2 regions of the Pseudomonas sp. MYb118 genome follow, and region 1 is predicted to be linked to the other one. Evidence: riboswitches for the same ligand, from Rfam matches in the RefSeq annotation. Region 1 holds a riboswitch; the other holds the start of a gene.
The links. Region 1 has a riboswitch for manganese ahead of mntP (manganese efflux pump MntP). Riboswitches for the same ligand answer to the same signal wherever they lie in the genome.
Positions count from the first base shown of each region.

Region 1 (7,736 bases):
CACGCTGGGTCAGCGACAGGCTGGCGTAGTCCGCCGCCAGGTTCTGCGAGGCATCGAGGTCCAGTGTGCTGATCTGGAAGTCGATACCCTTCTCGCGCAACACCACGAACGCCGACATGGCATAGGGGCTGGTGAATTGGGCGTCGACGTACAGGCGCAGGGGGGAATGGGTCACGGCGATCATCTCCATATGCATGAAGGCTTTACGCTACGAGATCCGCGGCGATAAATGAAATGGATGATTTTCATGGGCGTATTCCCCGGCGGAATACTGTGTACATGAGATGTCTCGCCGGGAAAATTCCCTGTCGATTTTCCGGTGGAGCCCGACACCGGCACGCCTTATGCTCAGCCCATGAACCTACAAAACGCACTGCTTCCACCCCACGCCGAGATGGTTCGCGCCATGCTCGAGCGCGACACCACCTACGAGGGGGTGTTCTTCACGGCGGTCAAGACCACCGGGATCTTCTGTCGCCCCAGTTGCACGGCGCGCAAACCCAAGCCGGAAAACGTCGAGTTCTTCGCCCATGCCGACGATTGCCTGTCCGCCGGTTACCGCGCCTGCCTGCGCTGCAAACCGCTGGACGCCGCGGCTATCGCCCCGGACTGGGTGCAGAAGCTGCTCAAGGCCGTGGACGCCGATCCCGAACTGCGCTGGACCGATGCCCATCTGCTGGCCGAGGGCATCGAGCCGTTGAAGCTGCGGCGCTGGTTCAAGCAGCATTTCGGCATGACCTTCCACGCATGGCTGCGCACCCGGCGCCTGGGCATGGCACTGGGCGGGATCAAGCAAGGTGACTCAATTGACGGCGTCGCGTTCGATTCCGGCTACGAGTCGTTGAGCGGCTTTCGCGAGGCCTTCCAGAAATCCTTCCACATCACCCCTGGCCGCGCCGCCAACAGCGAACCCCTGCTGTTCACCCGCCTGACCACGCCACTGGGGCCGATGATCGCCATGGCCGAACGACGCGGGCTGGTGTTGCTGGAGTTTCTCGACCGGCCGGCGCTGACCGGCGAAGTCGAAGCGTTGCAAAACCGTTTTGGTTATGCGGTGGCCCCCGGGCACAACGCACACCTGCAACAGATCGAGGATGAACTGGCGCGCTATTTTGCCGGCCAACTGAGCGAATTCACCGTGGCGCTGCACATGCCCGGCAGCGAGTTCTCCCGGCAGGTGTGGGCCGAGCTCGGCAAGATCCCCTACGGCCAGACCAGCACCTACGGCACCATCGCAGCGAAGCTGGGCAAACCGGGGGCCAGCCGCGCCGTGGGCCTGGCCAATGGGCACAACCGCATTTCCATTGTCGTGCCCTGCCATCGGGTGATTGGCGCCGATGGTTCGCTGACCGGCTATGGTGGCGGGCAGCCGCGCAAGGCATTTCTGTTGCGCCTGGAAAACGCCGCCGTGCAAGTCACCCGGCAACTGGCGTTTTAATCGAACCGAAAGGAAATCACCCCTGAGCGCCCTAAACGATTCCTACCAGCCCGCCAGTGAATTGCTGGCCAGCCTCGACGCCGACTGGGCGCGCCATGTTGCCGCCATCGGCCCCTGCCTGCATCAGCCGCACCCGGCGCGTGACCCGTATGAATCGCTGGTGCGGGCGATTGCCTACCAGCAACTGCACGCCAAGGCCGGGGATGCGATCATCGGGCGGCTGCGGGGGTTGTTTCCCGAGGAGACCTTTCCCAGGCCCGAGCAGATCCTGGCCAGCAGTTTCGATTCACTGCGCGGTTGCGGGTTTTCCGCGAGCAAGATCGCGACCATTCAGGGCATTGCCCAGGCGACGCTGGACGGGGTGGTGCCGGACTATGCGACGGCGTTGGCCATGGACGATGAAGCACTGATCGAACAGCTGGTCAGCCTGAAGGGTGTCGGGCGCTGGACCGTGGAAATGCTGCTGATCTACAGCCTGGAGCGCATGGATATTCTGCCGGCCGATGATTTTGGCGTGCGCGAGGGGTATCGGCGGCTGAAGGGGTTGCAGGTACAGCCGACGCGCCGGCAGATGATCGAGATCGGGTTGGCGTGGCGACCGTATCGGACGGTGGCGGCGTGGTATTTGTGGCGGGTGCCGGGCAAATAGACCGCGTTATTGTTCATCGCGGGCAAGCCCGCTCCTACAGGTACGCGGCGATCCCTGTAGGAGCGAGCTTGCTCGCGATGGTGGTTCAGGCACCGCGGGCATCCAGACAGCCCACGTTATCGTTGACGACCATCGCGAGTAAACTCGCTCCTACAAGGGGGCCATCAAGCCGAAAGATGTTCGTACAGAATGGTCGCCCCGACAACGATCAACACCACCCCACCAACAATCTCCGCCCGCTTGCCAATCACATGGCCAATGACCCGGCCCAGCATCACGCCAATGGTCACCATGGTCATGGTCGCCAGACCAATCAGGCCCGCCGCCAGCCAGATGTTGACGTTGACGAAGGCCAGGCCCACGCCCACTGCCAGGGCGTCGATGCTGGTGGCGAAACCGGTCACCGCCAGCAGCCAGAAACCGTGCTGTTTGGGTTTCTCCTCTTCCCCCTCCTCATCATCGGCCTTCATGCCGTTGTAGATCATGTGCAGACCCAGGAGCAGCAGCAAGGTGAAGGCGATCCAGTGGTCCCAACTGGAGACGAACTGCGAGGCGGCCTGGCCGATCAACCAACCGACAATCGGCGTAATGGCTTCGATCACGCCAAAGATCACCCCAACGCGCAGGGCCTGGAGGAATTTCGGTTTGTGCAGACTGGAGCCCTTGCCGATGGAAGCCGCGAAGGCATCGGTGGACATGGCGAAGGCGAGGAAAACGAGAGAGGCTAGATTCACACCGATCGATCCGGTCGGGCTTGAGTCCACGACACACCCGCGCGCCCGACTTCGGCACAGGTATGTCGATGGTCTCACCAACCAGAAGGTGCCCGTACCACGGCAGGTTGCCGAGAATGTTGATACGGGCGCTTGCGCAGACGCGCAAACAGGTTACTCCCCAAAGAGGTTCGGAAGCATAACCGAAGGTTTGTGAAAAATGCATGAAAGGCATCGCGAGCAGGCTCGCTCCCACATTGGATGTTCAGCGCTCACAAATCCCCTGTAGGAGCGAGCTTGCTCGCGATGAGGCCAGCAGCCCACCACAAACCTTCTAGGCTAAACCCACCACCCACTTACCCCATGGAGCACCCCCATGCACCTGGAAGGTTCCTGCCACTGCGGCGCCGTCACATTCAGCCTCACCAGCGCCCACCCCTACCCTTACCAACGCTGCTACTGCTCGATCTGCCGCAAGACCCAGGGCAGCGGCGGTCACGCGATCAACCTCGGCGGCGATGCCGCGACCCTCAAGGTGCGCGGACGCAAACACATCACCATCTATCACGCCCGCCTCAAGGAAGCAGGCGCCAAGCGCGCCCACAGCAGCAGCGCCGAGCGGCACTTTTGCAGCGTCTGCGGCAGCGGCCTGTGGCTGTTCAGCCCCGAATGGCCGGAGCTGATCCACCCTTTCGCCTCGGCCATCGACACCCCGCTGCCGGTGCCGCCGGAACACACCCACCTGATGCTCGGCTCGAAAGCGTCCTGGGTCGAAGTCCAGGCGCAGCCCGGGGACAAGCAGTTCGACGTCTACCCCGAAGAGTCCATCGCCCAGTGGCATGAACGCTTGGGTTTGAGCCGCTGAAAGAATTTTTCACCCGGCAGTTCCCCTTTGCCTTTTTCGTTCGGTTAACCCCTCAGAAACATTCATTTCCGAACGATCAGATACAAAGGGACTTCCATGTCGCACCATCTCGCTGCGCGCTTGCGCTTTGCCCTGCGCCCGCTGGCGCTGGCCCTTCCGGCTGCCCTGCTGAGCCTTGCCACCACCGCCCATGCGGCGCAAACCACCGACGGCAAAACCACCGCCAAGGAAGACGGCGCCCTGCAATTGGGTGCCACCAACATTTCCGCCCAGGCCCTGGGCGCGACCACCGAGGGTACGCATTCCTACACCACCGGTTCGACGTCCTCGGCCACCGGCCTGGCCTTGTCGCCACGCGAGACGCCGCAATCGGTCACCGTGGTCACCCGCCAGCAGATGGACGACCAGGGCGTGCAAAGTGTCAGCGACGCCCTGCGCAACACCCCCGGCGTCTCGACGCAGAAGTACGACAGCGACCGCACCGAATTTTCCGCCCGTGGTTTTGCCATCACCAACTTCCAGTACGACGGCGTCAACCAGCCATACGACGGCGTCTACGGCGAAAACCCGAACAATGGCGACGACGCCGCCAGCCTCGACCGCATCGAAGTGATCAAGGGCGCCACCGGCCTGCTGACCGGTTCGGGCGACCCGTCCGCCACGGTCAACCTGATCCGCAAGAAGCCGACCAAGGAATTCAAGGCTTCGCTGAGCGGTACCGTGGGTTCCTGGGACAACTACCGCACCACCGGTGACGTTTCCGGTTCGCTCAATGACACCGGCAGCGTACGTGGCCGTTTCGTCGGTTCGTACCAGGACAAGAATTCCTACATTGATCACTACAGCCAGAAAAAGGACATGTACTACGGCATCCTCGAAGCCGACCTGACCGACGACACCCTGCTGACCTTCGGCATCGACAAGTCCAGCGCCACCCCGCGCGGCAGCTCCTGGACCGGCAACACCGTGTACTTTGCCGACGGCGGTCGCACCGATTTCCCGCGTAGCTTCAACCCTGGCGCCGACTGGAGTCGGCGTGATTTCGACACCGTGACCTACTTCTCGTCGCTGGAGCAGGCGCTGGCCAACGACTGGAAACTCAAGGTCAGCCTGAACCAGAAGACCACCGACCACGACACGCGCCTGGCTTCGGCCAGCGGTGGCGCCCCTGACCGCGCTACCGGTGAAGGCATGTTTCTGTACTGGGGTCGCTGGGAAGGTCATAGGGTGCAGAACACCGCGGACGTGAACGTCTCCGGCCCGTTTACCCTGGGCGGTCGCGAGCACGAACTGACGGCCGGCTTCATGACCTCGCATTCGCGCCAGACCGGTGCGACGTTCGACAGCGTGATCCCGGGCGCCGGGAGCGTGCCGGGCAGTATCTATGACTGGAAAGGCAACCTGCCGGAACAGGACTTCCCGAAAAACGGCAAGTACGAGCGCACCACCAGCCAGAACGGCGCCTACCTGGCCACGCGCCTGCGCCCGACCGATGATCTGTCGCTGATCCTCGGCACCCGCGTCAGTACCTTCAAGTACAACGAGGACTACAACTACTACCCCGGCGCCGGCCAGACCGACACCCACGCCAGCTACAAGGAACACGGCGTGGTCACGCCTTACGCCGGGGTGGTGTATGACCTGAACGACACTTACTCGGTCTACGCCAGCTACACCAACATCTACCAGCCGCAGACCTACAAGGACGCGGCGGGCTCGACGCTCAAGCCGGTTGAAGGCGACAGCTACGAAACCGGCCTGAAAGCGGCTTATCTGGACGGCAAACTCAACGCCAGCCTGGCCTACTTCCAGATCGAGCAGGAAAACATCGCCCAGTACGTCACCACCGACGGCACCGGGCAGGACGTGTACGAAGCCATCCCGGGCGCCAGGACCAAAGGCATCGAACTGGAACTGGCCGGCGAGCTGGCCGATGGCTGGAACCTGTCCGCCGGCTACACCTATGCCCGCACCCGCGACAAGCAGGAGCAACGCATCTATGGCTACCCGCTGGCCACCACCAAGCCGGAACACCTGGTGCGCACCTTCACCACTTACCGTTTGCCCGGCGCGCTGGACAAGGTCACCGTCGGTGGCGGCATCAGTTGGCAAAGCGCCTTCTATGGCCAGAGCAGCAGCCCGGTCGAAGGCGCCACCTCCCTCAAACAGGGCGGCTACACCCTCGTGGACCTGATGACCCGCTACCAGTACAACGAGCACCTGAGCTTCACGGCCAACGCCAACAACGTGTTCGACAAGAAGTACCTGACCGGGTTGGGCAACTTCGGGACGACCTTCTATGGCGAGCCGCGTAACCTGATGCTGACGACGCGCTGGGATTTCTGATCTGGAGGGAGGCGATGCCTCCCTATCGCGAGCAGGCTCGCTCCCACAATGGATCTTCAGCGTTGATGCGATCCCTGTGGGAGCGAGCCTGCTCGCGATAACGCCCGCAAAAACAACGAAGATCTACCAGCCATAAATCCCTCGCAAAACATTGACACCATTCCAACTTTCATAAACTTGCAGCGGCCAATTCAGGACCCTATTGTCCGACTTGCAACCACACTTACGACTGCAACTTAACAACTTGCAAACACCATGGAATGGTCATGAAAAAAGAATATCTATTAATACCCCTCATCACACTGACCCTGTCAGCTACCGTGCACGCCAAAGACCTCGGCGAAGGCCTGGCCAACGAGTCCGACGCCGTGCTGCTGAAGAACGCCGACAACCGCTACAAACACTGGAACGGCGTGGGCAAAATGTTCCTCGATGACGTGCCCGGCTGCACCGCAAGCCTGCTGGACACCCGCGACTACGCCAACCGCGCAACAGGGCCGGCCTATTTATTGACAGCGGCCCATTGCATTCCCGGCGTCAGTGGTCCGAAGCCTTCAGGCCAATATAAAGAGTCGGTCAAATTCAACTACTTCAACGACACTTACAGCACGTCGAAAAGTTATGCGATAAAGTCCGCCGTCTGGCAGGACTACGACAATAGCGACATCGCACTCTATGAACTTGAAGTGCCATTGGCCACTTTGATTGCCGACGGAATTACGCCCTTGCGCCTCGCCTCGCAATGGGCAGAAGTGTCCACGGACGTGTTGATCGTCAACGCACCGGAACACCTGCCCGACTCAGGGCTGCGCCTGGCGGCCTGCGCCCAGCAATACACCTCGGCCGACCTGGTGGAAGGCGATCGCGTCTATGTCGGCGCGCTGAAAAACCGCTGCAGGCAAGTGCTGCCAGGATCGTCCGGAAGCCCCGTCCTCGACCGCCTGAGCGGCCAGATTCTTGCCGTCGTCGCGACGAGCACTGGCGGCGCTTCCGTTGAAAACCGCTGCGACAACAATGCACCGTGCGAAGCTCGCAACGGCAAGATCAAATGGTTCGCCGATACCCATTACAGCCACCCTGCGGACTATCTGGCGGGCTGCTTCAGGAAGGGTGCTTTTACCAAAGTCGCCAATGCCTGCACGGCTGGATATGGATTTCCAATTGCGCACCTGGAGTATTTCCCCACCCAATACCTGGTCATGCCGGCGTCAGCCACCGATCCCGCTCCAACGATCAGCACGGAGTTTCTGGTGAGAACACCGTACTATCGTTACAAAACCGCCCGGGAAGCCAGGGACTGCTGGTCATCCCGTCAATACAGTGGTGTGATCAGCGCCAACAAGACGGTACTCGATGCGCCTGTCGCCCGTGATCCCGGCATGCATTACCTGTGCGTGGTCGGCGTGAAATCCGTCAACCAGAAGCCGGACGCCGCCTTGATGAAAAGCGCCTGGATCACCCCGGCGCAACTGGTAGAAAGAACGCCAGTCACCCTGCCCTGATCATTGTGGCACTGGGGACGTGCCGGTCAGTTGATGGCCGGCACACCGCTGTGGAAGCGAAACTCCACGTCCGGGGATTCGATCAGCTCCTGTTCGGCCGTCCGCACCCGCTCGATCACCTGGGCAATATCCTTGGCGTCACCGTACTGATAAGCCAGTTTCAGGTAACCCTGGAAATGCCGGGCCTCGCTCTTGAGCAGGCCGAAGTAGAACTTGCCCAGTT
Region 1 is NZ_JBFRXN010000003.1:1,068,401-1,076,136, forward strand. Features, by position in the region: gene yfcF (glutathione transferase) at 1-175, opposite strand, end outside; gene ABVN20_RS26040 (bifunctional transcriptional activator/DNA repair enzyme AdaA) at 356-1,438, shown strand; gene ABVN20_RS26045 (DNA-3-methyladenine glycosylase) at 1,461-2,087, shown strand; gene mntP (manganese efflux pump MntP) at 2,252-2,821, opposite strand; yybP-ykoY riboswitch at 2,822-2,995, opposite strand; gene ABVN20_RS26055 (GFA family protein) at 3,177-3,665, shown strand; gene ABVN20_RS26060 (TonB-dependent siderophore receptor) at 3,762-6,011, shown strand; gene ABVN20_RS26065 (serine protease) at 6,278-7,513, shown strand; gene ABVN20_RS26070 (tRNA-(ms[2]io[6]A)-hydroxylase) at 7,540-7,736, opposite strand, start outside.

Region 2 (7,736 bases), on a different contig from region 1:
TCTTGGGAATTTCAGTAACAAGGGCGATCTGGCTCGGGATCGCCCACTTGCTCAGGTGCCCCAGCTCGACAAACGGCTTGAGGTGTTCCTTGAGCTCTTTGGCCCCGATGGCATGGCCTTCGCGGATCACCAGCAAGGCAAACGGACGCTCGCCCCATTGCGGATCGGCGATGCCCACCACTGCTACTTCGCGTACCGCTACGTGGCGGCTGATGAGGTCTTCGAGGTCCAGCGAGGAGATCCACTCGCCGCCGGTCTTGATCACGTCTTTGATGCGATCACGGATGTCGATCACGCCCATGCTGTCGAGCGTCGCCACGTCGCCGGTGTGCAGCCAGCCGCCGGCCCACAGCTCGGCACCTTTTTGCGGTTCGTTGAAATAACCTTCGGTGAGCCACGGCGCACGCAGTACCAGTTCGCCCTGGGTTTCCCCGTCGGCGGGCAGGAATTTGCCGTCACAGTCGACGATCGCCGCTTCCACCAGAGGGCCGGGCACGCCGGCCTTGATCCGGTAGGTGGTGCGCTCGTCTTCGGTGCCGGCCATCAGCTCGTCGTTGAGGTGCGCACAGGAAACCAGCGGCCCGGTTTCCGACATGCCGTAGGCGGCGGTCAATTGAATGCCCCGGGCCTTGGCGGCTTCGTACAGCGTCCGGTTCAGTGCACTGCCGCCAATGACGATTTTCCAGCCGTTGAAATCCGTGCCTTGCGCCGCCTTGGCGTTGAGCAGCATTTGCAGGATGGTCGGGACGCAGTGGGAAAAGGTGACCTTTTCCTTGCGCCACAGCTCCACCAGGAACTCGGGGTCGTAGCGGCCAGGGTAGACCTGCTTGAGGCCGAGCATCGTCGCGACATACGGCAGGCCCCAGGCGTGCACATGGAACATCGGGGTGATCGGCATGTACACGTCGTTGGTGCCCAGCAGGCGCACGCTGTCGATGGCGCCCATGATGGTCGACACACCCATGGTGTGCAGCACCAGTTGCCGGTGGGTGAAATACACGCCCTTGGGATTGCCGGTCGTGCCCGTGGTGTAGAAGGTGGTGGCGACCGAATTCTCGTCGAAATCCTCGAAGTCGTACTGCGGGCTCGCAGCCGCCAGCAATTGCTCGTACTCGCCGACGAGGTTGGGCAGGTCTGCGGTTTTTTCCGGGAGGTCGGTCAGCAGCAGGGTTTTCTCCACCGTGGTCAAGTGGCCCGCCACGGCGTTGTACAGCCCCACGAACTCACTGTTGACCAGCACGAAGCGGTCCTCGGCGTGGTTCATGGTGTAGAGGATCTGTTCCGGCGACAGGCGCACGTTGATGGTGTGGATCACCGCGCCGATCATCGGGATGGCGAACATGCATTCCAGGTAGCGATGGCTGTCCCAGTCCATCACGGCCACGGTGTCACCGGCCTTGACCCCGGCCGCCGTCAGCACATTGGCCAGCCTCGCGACCCGTTCGATCAGGGTCGGGTAGGTGTAGCGCAGCTGGTCGCGGTAAATGATCTCGCGGGTTTTCTCGTAGCGAGCCCCGGACATCAGCAGCCGTTTGATCAGCAATGGGTACTGGTAAGCGCCTTCGGCTGGGGGGATAACGCGAGTCTGCAACATAAGAATCCCTTTTCTGACTGCACGGTCGTGGCTGAAAGTAAGCACTCTAGTGCCCTTGCACGCCGGCCAAATCAGCCAAAGGAATGATTTGCAGAGCCGCGTAAATGCTAGCTTTGCGCCAGCATTCACAGGCTTAAACACCCGCCCTGTAGGAGCGAGCTTGCTCGCGATTGCGGTGGATCAGGCGACATTGTCGTTAATTGACACACCGCTATCGCGAGCAAGCTCGCTCCTACAGGGATAGGGGGCCGCGGTCAGTGCATCTCGGTGAACGCGAGTTTCACCCCGATGGCGATCAGCACCGCGCCCATGGTCCGGTCGAACCAGTGGCCCATGCGGGCAAAACCGGCGCGCACGCGCTGCTGGCTGAACAGCATCGCCACCAGGCAGAACCAGGTCGCCGTCGCGGCGGCGAGGTAGATGCCGTAGCCGGCCTGCACCGCCAGCGGCGTGTGCGGGTTGATGACCACGGTGAACAGCGACAGGAAGAACAGCGTGGCCTTGGGGTTCAGGCCGTTGGTGACGAAGCCCGAGGTGAACGCGCCACGGGCGGTGCGCTCGCCCGCTTCCTTGTGCAGGTCATCGGCCACCGGCTTGGCCGGCTGCGCGCGCAGGGCCTTGAAGCCGATGTACAGCAGGTAGGCGGCCGCCGCCCATTTCAAGGCATTGAACAGCATGATCGACTGCGACACGATCAGGCCGATACCGAGCAACGAATAGCCGACATGCAGGAAAATCGCCGTGCCCACGCCCAGCGCCGTCCAGGTACCGGCGCGGCGGCCGTGGGTCACGCTCTCACGCACCACCACGGCAAAGTCCGGGCCTGGGCTGGCCACGGCCAGTAGATGGATAAGGGCGACGGTCAGGAATTCTGTCCAGTACAAGGGGATACCTCGGGGTGGTCGGTCGAAAAACCTATTACCCCCTGTAGGAGCGAGCTTGCTCGCGATGGCGGTGTGTCAGGCGATATTGTCGTTAACTGACAGACCGCCATCGCGAGCAAGCTCGCTCCTACAGGGGGATGTGTAGGCCGGCAGGGAGTAACCATTTGTTTCTATCTGGTAGGCTCGGCAGATTACGCTTTCAGTTCATTGCACAAAAGGTACAGTTGATGACGAACTTTCGCCGCGCCGTTTTCCTCGACCATCCATCGCTCGACCTCGGTGACCTGGACCTCACCCCCTTGCGCGATTGTTTCGACGAACTGGAGCTGTTCGCCCAGACCACGCCGGAACAGGTCGCCGAACGCCTCAAGGGCGCGACCGTCGCCATCAGCAACAAGATCCTGATCGACGCCGCGACCATCGCCGCCAGCCCCGAGCTCAAGCTGATCCTGATCACGGCCACCGGCACCAACAACGTCGATCTCGCCGCCGCCCGCGCCCATGGCGTCACGGTGTGCAATTGCCAGGGTTACGGCACGCCGTCGGTGGCGCAGCACACGATCATGCTGCTGCTAAACCTGGCCACACGCCTGGCCGATTACCAGAAAGCCGTCGGTGAAGGTCGCTGGCAACAGGCCAAGCAGTTCTGCCTGCTCGATTACCCGATCGTCGAGCTCGAAGGCAAGACGCTCGGCCTGCTCGGCCACGGCGAACTGGGTGGCGCGGTGGCCCGCCTGGCCGAAGCGTTCGGCATGCGCGTGCTGCTCGGGCAGATTCCAGGCCGCCCTGCCCGCCCCGACCGTTTGCCGCTGGATGAATTGCTGCCGCAGGTCGATGCGCTGACCCTGCACTGCCCGCTCAACGAACACACCCGCCACTTCATCGGCGCCCGCGAACTGGCGTCGATGAAACCGGGCGCGTTCGTGGTCAACACCGCGCGCGGTGGCCTGATCGACGAACAGGCATTGGCCGATGCCCTGCGCAATGGCCACCTCGGCGGCGCGGCCACCGACGTGCTCAGCGTCGAACCGCCAGCGGCCGGCAACCCGTTGCTCGCCGACGACATCCCGCGCCTGATCGTCACCCCGCACAACGCCTGGGGCAGTCGCGAGGCGCGCCAGCGGATCGTCGGCCAGTTGACCGAAAACGCACAGGGCTACTTCAGCGGTAAGGCACTGCGGGTCGTCAGTTGATAAACTGCCGCACATTTTTTCAGGGAGCAGAGTATGGATCCGCGCAGTGAAGTACTGCTTCGTCAGGCCGAGTTGTTCCAGGGCTCGGTGTTGCTGGCCGGTTTGCCCGCCGACGATTTGCTCGGGCGCCTGCCCGACGCCCACGGCTGGTGCTGGCATGCCGGCGATCAGGCCGGGCTGGAGGCACGTTTCGCCGGGCGCAGCCATTTCGGCGTGAACGCTCCCGAGCGCGAGTTCGAGGCTGCGGTGCTGTTCCTGCCCAAGGCCCGCGACCTCACCGATTACCTGCTCAACGCCCTCGCCTCGCGCCTGGCCGGGCGCGAGCTGTTTCTGGTGGGAGAAAAGCGCAGCGGTATCGAAGGCGCGGCCAAACAACTGAACCCGTTCGGCAAACCGCGCAAGCTCGACAGTGCCCGGCATTGCCAACTCTGGCAGGTCACCGTGGCCGACGCGCCAGCGGCCAAACCCCTGGAAAGCTTGGCTCAGACCTATGAGCTGCCACTGGCCGAAGGCCCGTTGACCGTCATCAGCTTGCCGGGCGTGTTCAGCCACGGCCGGCTGGATCGCGGCAGTGCGTTGTTGCTGGAGCACCTGGACAAGTTGCCGAGCGGCCACTTGCTGGACTTCGGTTGCGGCGCCGGCGTGCTGGGGGCGGCGGTCAAGCGTCGCTACCCGGACAGTCAACTGACCCTGCTGGATGTCGATGCCTTTGCCACGGCCAGCAGTCGCCTGACCCTGGCGGCCAACGGCCTGCAGGCCGAGGTGATTACCGGTGACGGCATCGACGCCGCACCGATGGGTTTGAGTGCGATCCTGAGCAACCCGCCGTTCCATGTCGGGGTGCACACCAACTACCAGGCTACCGAGAATTTGCTGCGAAAAGCGGCAAAACATCTGAAAAACGGCGGCGAACTTCGCCTGGTCGCCAACAGCTTCCTGAAGTACCAGCCACTGATCGAAGAGCATCTTGGCGTGTGTGCGATCAAGGCCGAAGGACAGGGTTTCCGCATCTACCGGGCCAAGCGCGGCTGACACGTCTTTTCAAAAAAGGGGCTTGCCCAATCGGATTTGCCTAGGCAGAATCCGCTCCGTCCTAGGGGAGTAGTCTCCCACGAGCGCCATGCTCGTCCGGCGTGCGTCAACATACTTGGTCCTCAGACCATGGCGCATGCGACCCAAGCCTCCGCATCAGACGGAGCGCAGGGTTTGACAAGACCTATGACACGCACACCTTACCCGGGGCGGGAAGGCTGTACGTGTCATAGCCGTGTCGACCCGCCCCTTAGGAAAACCCTGATGCTGGATTCACTTCTCGTTCCCACCGCAATCGTTGCCTTGGCCGAAATCGGCGACAAGACGCAACTGCTCGCGCTGATTCTGGCTGCCCGGTTCCGTAAACCGTGGCCCATCATCGCCGGCATCGTCGCCGCCACCCTGGCCAACCACGCAGCCGCCGGTGCAGTCGGGGCCTGGTTCGGCAGTTTCTTCTCGGATGCGATGCTGCACTGGATTCTCGCCGCCAGTTTTGCCGCAACCGCGCTGTGGACCCTGGTGCCGGACAAACTGGATGACGACGAAGCCAGCACGACCCGCAAGTTCGGGCCGTTCCTGACCACGCTGATCGCGTTCTTCCTCGCGGAAATCGGTGACAAGACGCAAATCGCCACGGTGATGCTCGCCGCGCAATACCCGGAACTGTGGCTGGTGATCATTGGTACCACCGTCGGCATGCTGATTGCCAACGTGCCGGTGGTACTGGCGGGTAACTTCGCTGCCGAGAAACTGCCGTTGACCCTGATCCGTCGCCTGGCGGCGTCGGCGTTCTTCATCCTGGCGGTGGTGGCGGTTTACAAGGCGATGCAGAGTAGTGGGTGGGTTTAAAACCGTGTAATCGTTCATCGCGAGCAGGCTCGCTCCCACATTGGCTCTCTGTCGGACACAACATTTGTGTTCAATGAAAATCAACTGTGGGAGCGAGCCTGTCGAGGCGTCGAACCGTCGCGATTAGGTCAGCCGCAACAACGCAAAATCAGGACTTCGGCGCTTTCTCGTACAACGGCATCACCTTCGGAATCGCCGCTTCCAGGGAAGCGATCCGGCTGCTGGAGTTCGGGTGAGTGCTCATGAACTCCGGTGGCGAGCCTTCCGAGGCCTTGCTCATCTTGTTCCACAGGGTGATCGCCGCGTTCGGGTTGTAGCCGGCGCGAGCGGCCAGTTCCAGGCCGATCAGGTCCGCTTCGTTTTCGTTGGCGCGGCTGTTGGGCAGGGTCATGCCGTAGTTGGCAACGGTGTCGGCCAGCGCCAGGCTGTCCTGGCCGAGGCCGAACAAGGCGCCGGCGCCCTGCTTGGCCATCTCGATGCCGTAGGCCTTGGACATGGCTTCACGGCCGTGTTCGCGCAGGGCGTGGGCAATTTCATGGCCCATGACCGCCGCGATTTCATCGTCGGTGAGTTTCAGGGTGTCGATCAGCCCGGTGTAGAAAATGATCTTGCCGCCCGGCCCGCAGTTGGCATTGAGCTCGTCGCTCTTGATCAGGTTGACCTCCCATTTCCACTGGGCCGAATCCGGACGGAAAACCGGTGCCTGGGCAATCAGCCGATTGGCAATCGTCTGTACACGCTTGGCCTCGGCGCTGGTCTTGTCCAGCACGCCCTGGCTGCTCGCCTCGCCCACGGTCTTCTGGTAGGACTGGGCATACATCTGGTTGACTTCGTCCGTGGACAACATGCTGAACATGTACTGTTTGCGCTCCACGCCCACGGCCCCACCGCTGGTGGTGTTGACCGACTGACACCCGGCGAGCAACAGACCCGCGCCCAGAGCACACACAACCAATCGCTTGTTCATCAATAAACTCCTTGAAAACATGCCGGCTATCCTAGGCGCCCATTTGTATTGGCGCCAGATACAACAGACACACAAGCAAACATTTCAGATGAAGCCCCGTGTGCTGTAGGAAAAAATTCACATCACCGGCCGGCCGCAGCCGGCCATGCTTCAAATGCGACATCAACCTCTCCAAAACAGTCAATTCATCGCCCCGCGCTCATGGCCCTCAGTGCCAATGCCGATACAGCACCGCAGATATCCTCTTGCGTGCGGAGTCCCCATGAAGTTCAAGTCGATCCAGTTTTCCGTGGCAGCCCTGGCCGGTGCCATCGTATTAAGTGTCGTCGCGGCGCTGGTGCTGTACGCGCTGTTCTCCGGTGCCCGCACCCAGGACATGGTCCAGGAGCGAACCCAGGCGCAATTCGAACAAGTCATCGAACAGCGCCTGACGTCCCTGGCGCAAACCCAGGTCAGCCAGATCCAGCGTGAACTCGAAGCGCCCCTGCTGATTGCCGGCGGCCTGGTGCGGGTCAACGCGCTGATCGGCACGCCGGGTGCCGACGGCCAACCGCAGTTGAGCCTCAACCGCGAGCAATTGATCAGCCTGATCAAGGAAAACGTGGCGAAAAACCCGAAGATTCTCGGCACCTACATCGCCTGGGAACAAAACGTACTGGACCGCAATGACGCGGCCTACATCGGCACCCAGGTCAAAGGCATCGACCCGGCCAACGGCCGTTTCCTGCCGTGGTGGTTCCGCAATGCCGACGGCAGCCTGGGCCTGGACAAACTGGTGGATGTCGACGACCAGAAGACCCTGTCCACCGGGGTGCGTGCCAGCGAGTATTACCTGTGCTCGAAAGAGACGAAAAAGTCCTGTGTGATTGATCCGGCGCCCTACAAGGTCGGCGACAAGATCGTCATGCTCGCGTCCTTCATCGAACCGATCATGCTCAACGGCGCCTTCCAGGGCATCGTCGGCGCCGACCTGTCGGTGAACTTCATCCAGGAAATGCTCCTGGGCGCCAACCAGAAGCTGTACAACGGCTCGGGCGTAATGGCGCTGATCGGAGGCAATGGCCGGATCGTCGCCTACACCAAGGACCCGAGCAAATTCGGTGAAAAGGTCAGCGACATCCTCGACAGCCAGCAGATTGCCAACATGGCCAATCTCAAGCGCGGCGAAGTGACTTACACCGTCGACAAGGCCCAGGGCCGCATCGAGTTGTACCTGC
Region 2 is NZ_JBFRXN010000002.1:689,734-697,469, forward strand. Features, by position in the region: gene ABVN20_RS08905 (fatty acid--CoA ligase) at 1-1,594, opposite strand, end outside; gene ABVN20_RS08910 (LysE family translocator) at 1,849-2,478, opposite strand; gene ABVN20_RS08915 (2-hydroxyacid dehydrogenase) at 2,706-3,671, shown strand; gene ABVN20_RS08920 (methyltransferase) at 3,705-4,703, shown strand; yybP-ykoY riboswitch at 4,756-4,878, shown strand; gene ABVN20_RS08925 (TMEM165/GDT1 family protein) at 4,968-5,552, shown strand; gene ABVN20_RS08930 (M48 family metallopeptidase) at 5,701-6,519, opposite strand; gene ABVN20_RS08935 (methyl-accepting chemotaxis protein) at 6,782-7,736, shown strand, end outside.
Region 2: linked by a shared signal. The riboswitch ahead of ABVN20_RS08925 (TMEM165/GDT1 family protein) and the one ahead of mntP (manganese efflux pump MntP) in region 1 are both predicted to bind manganese.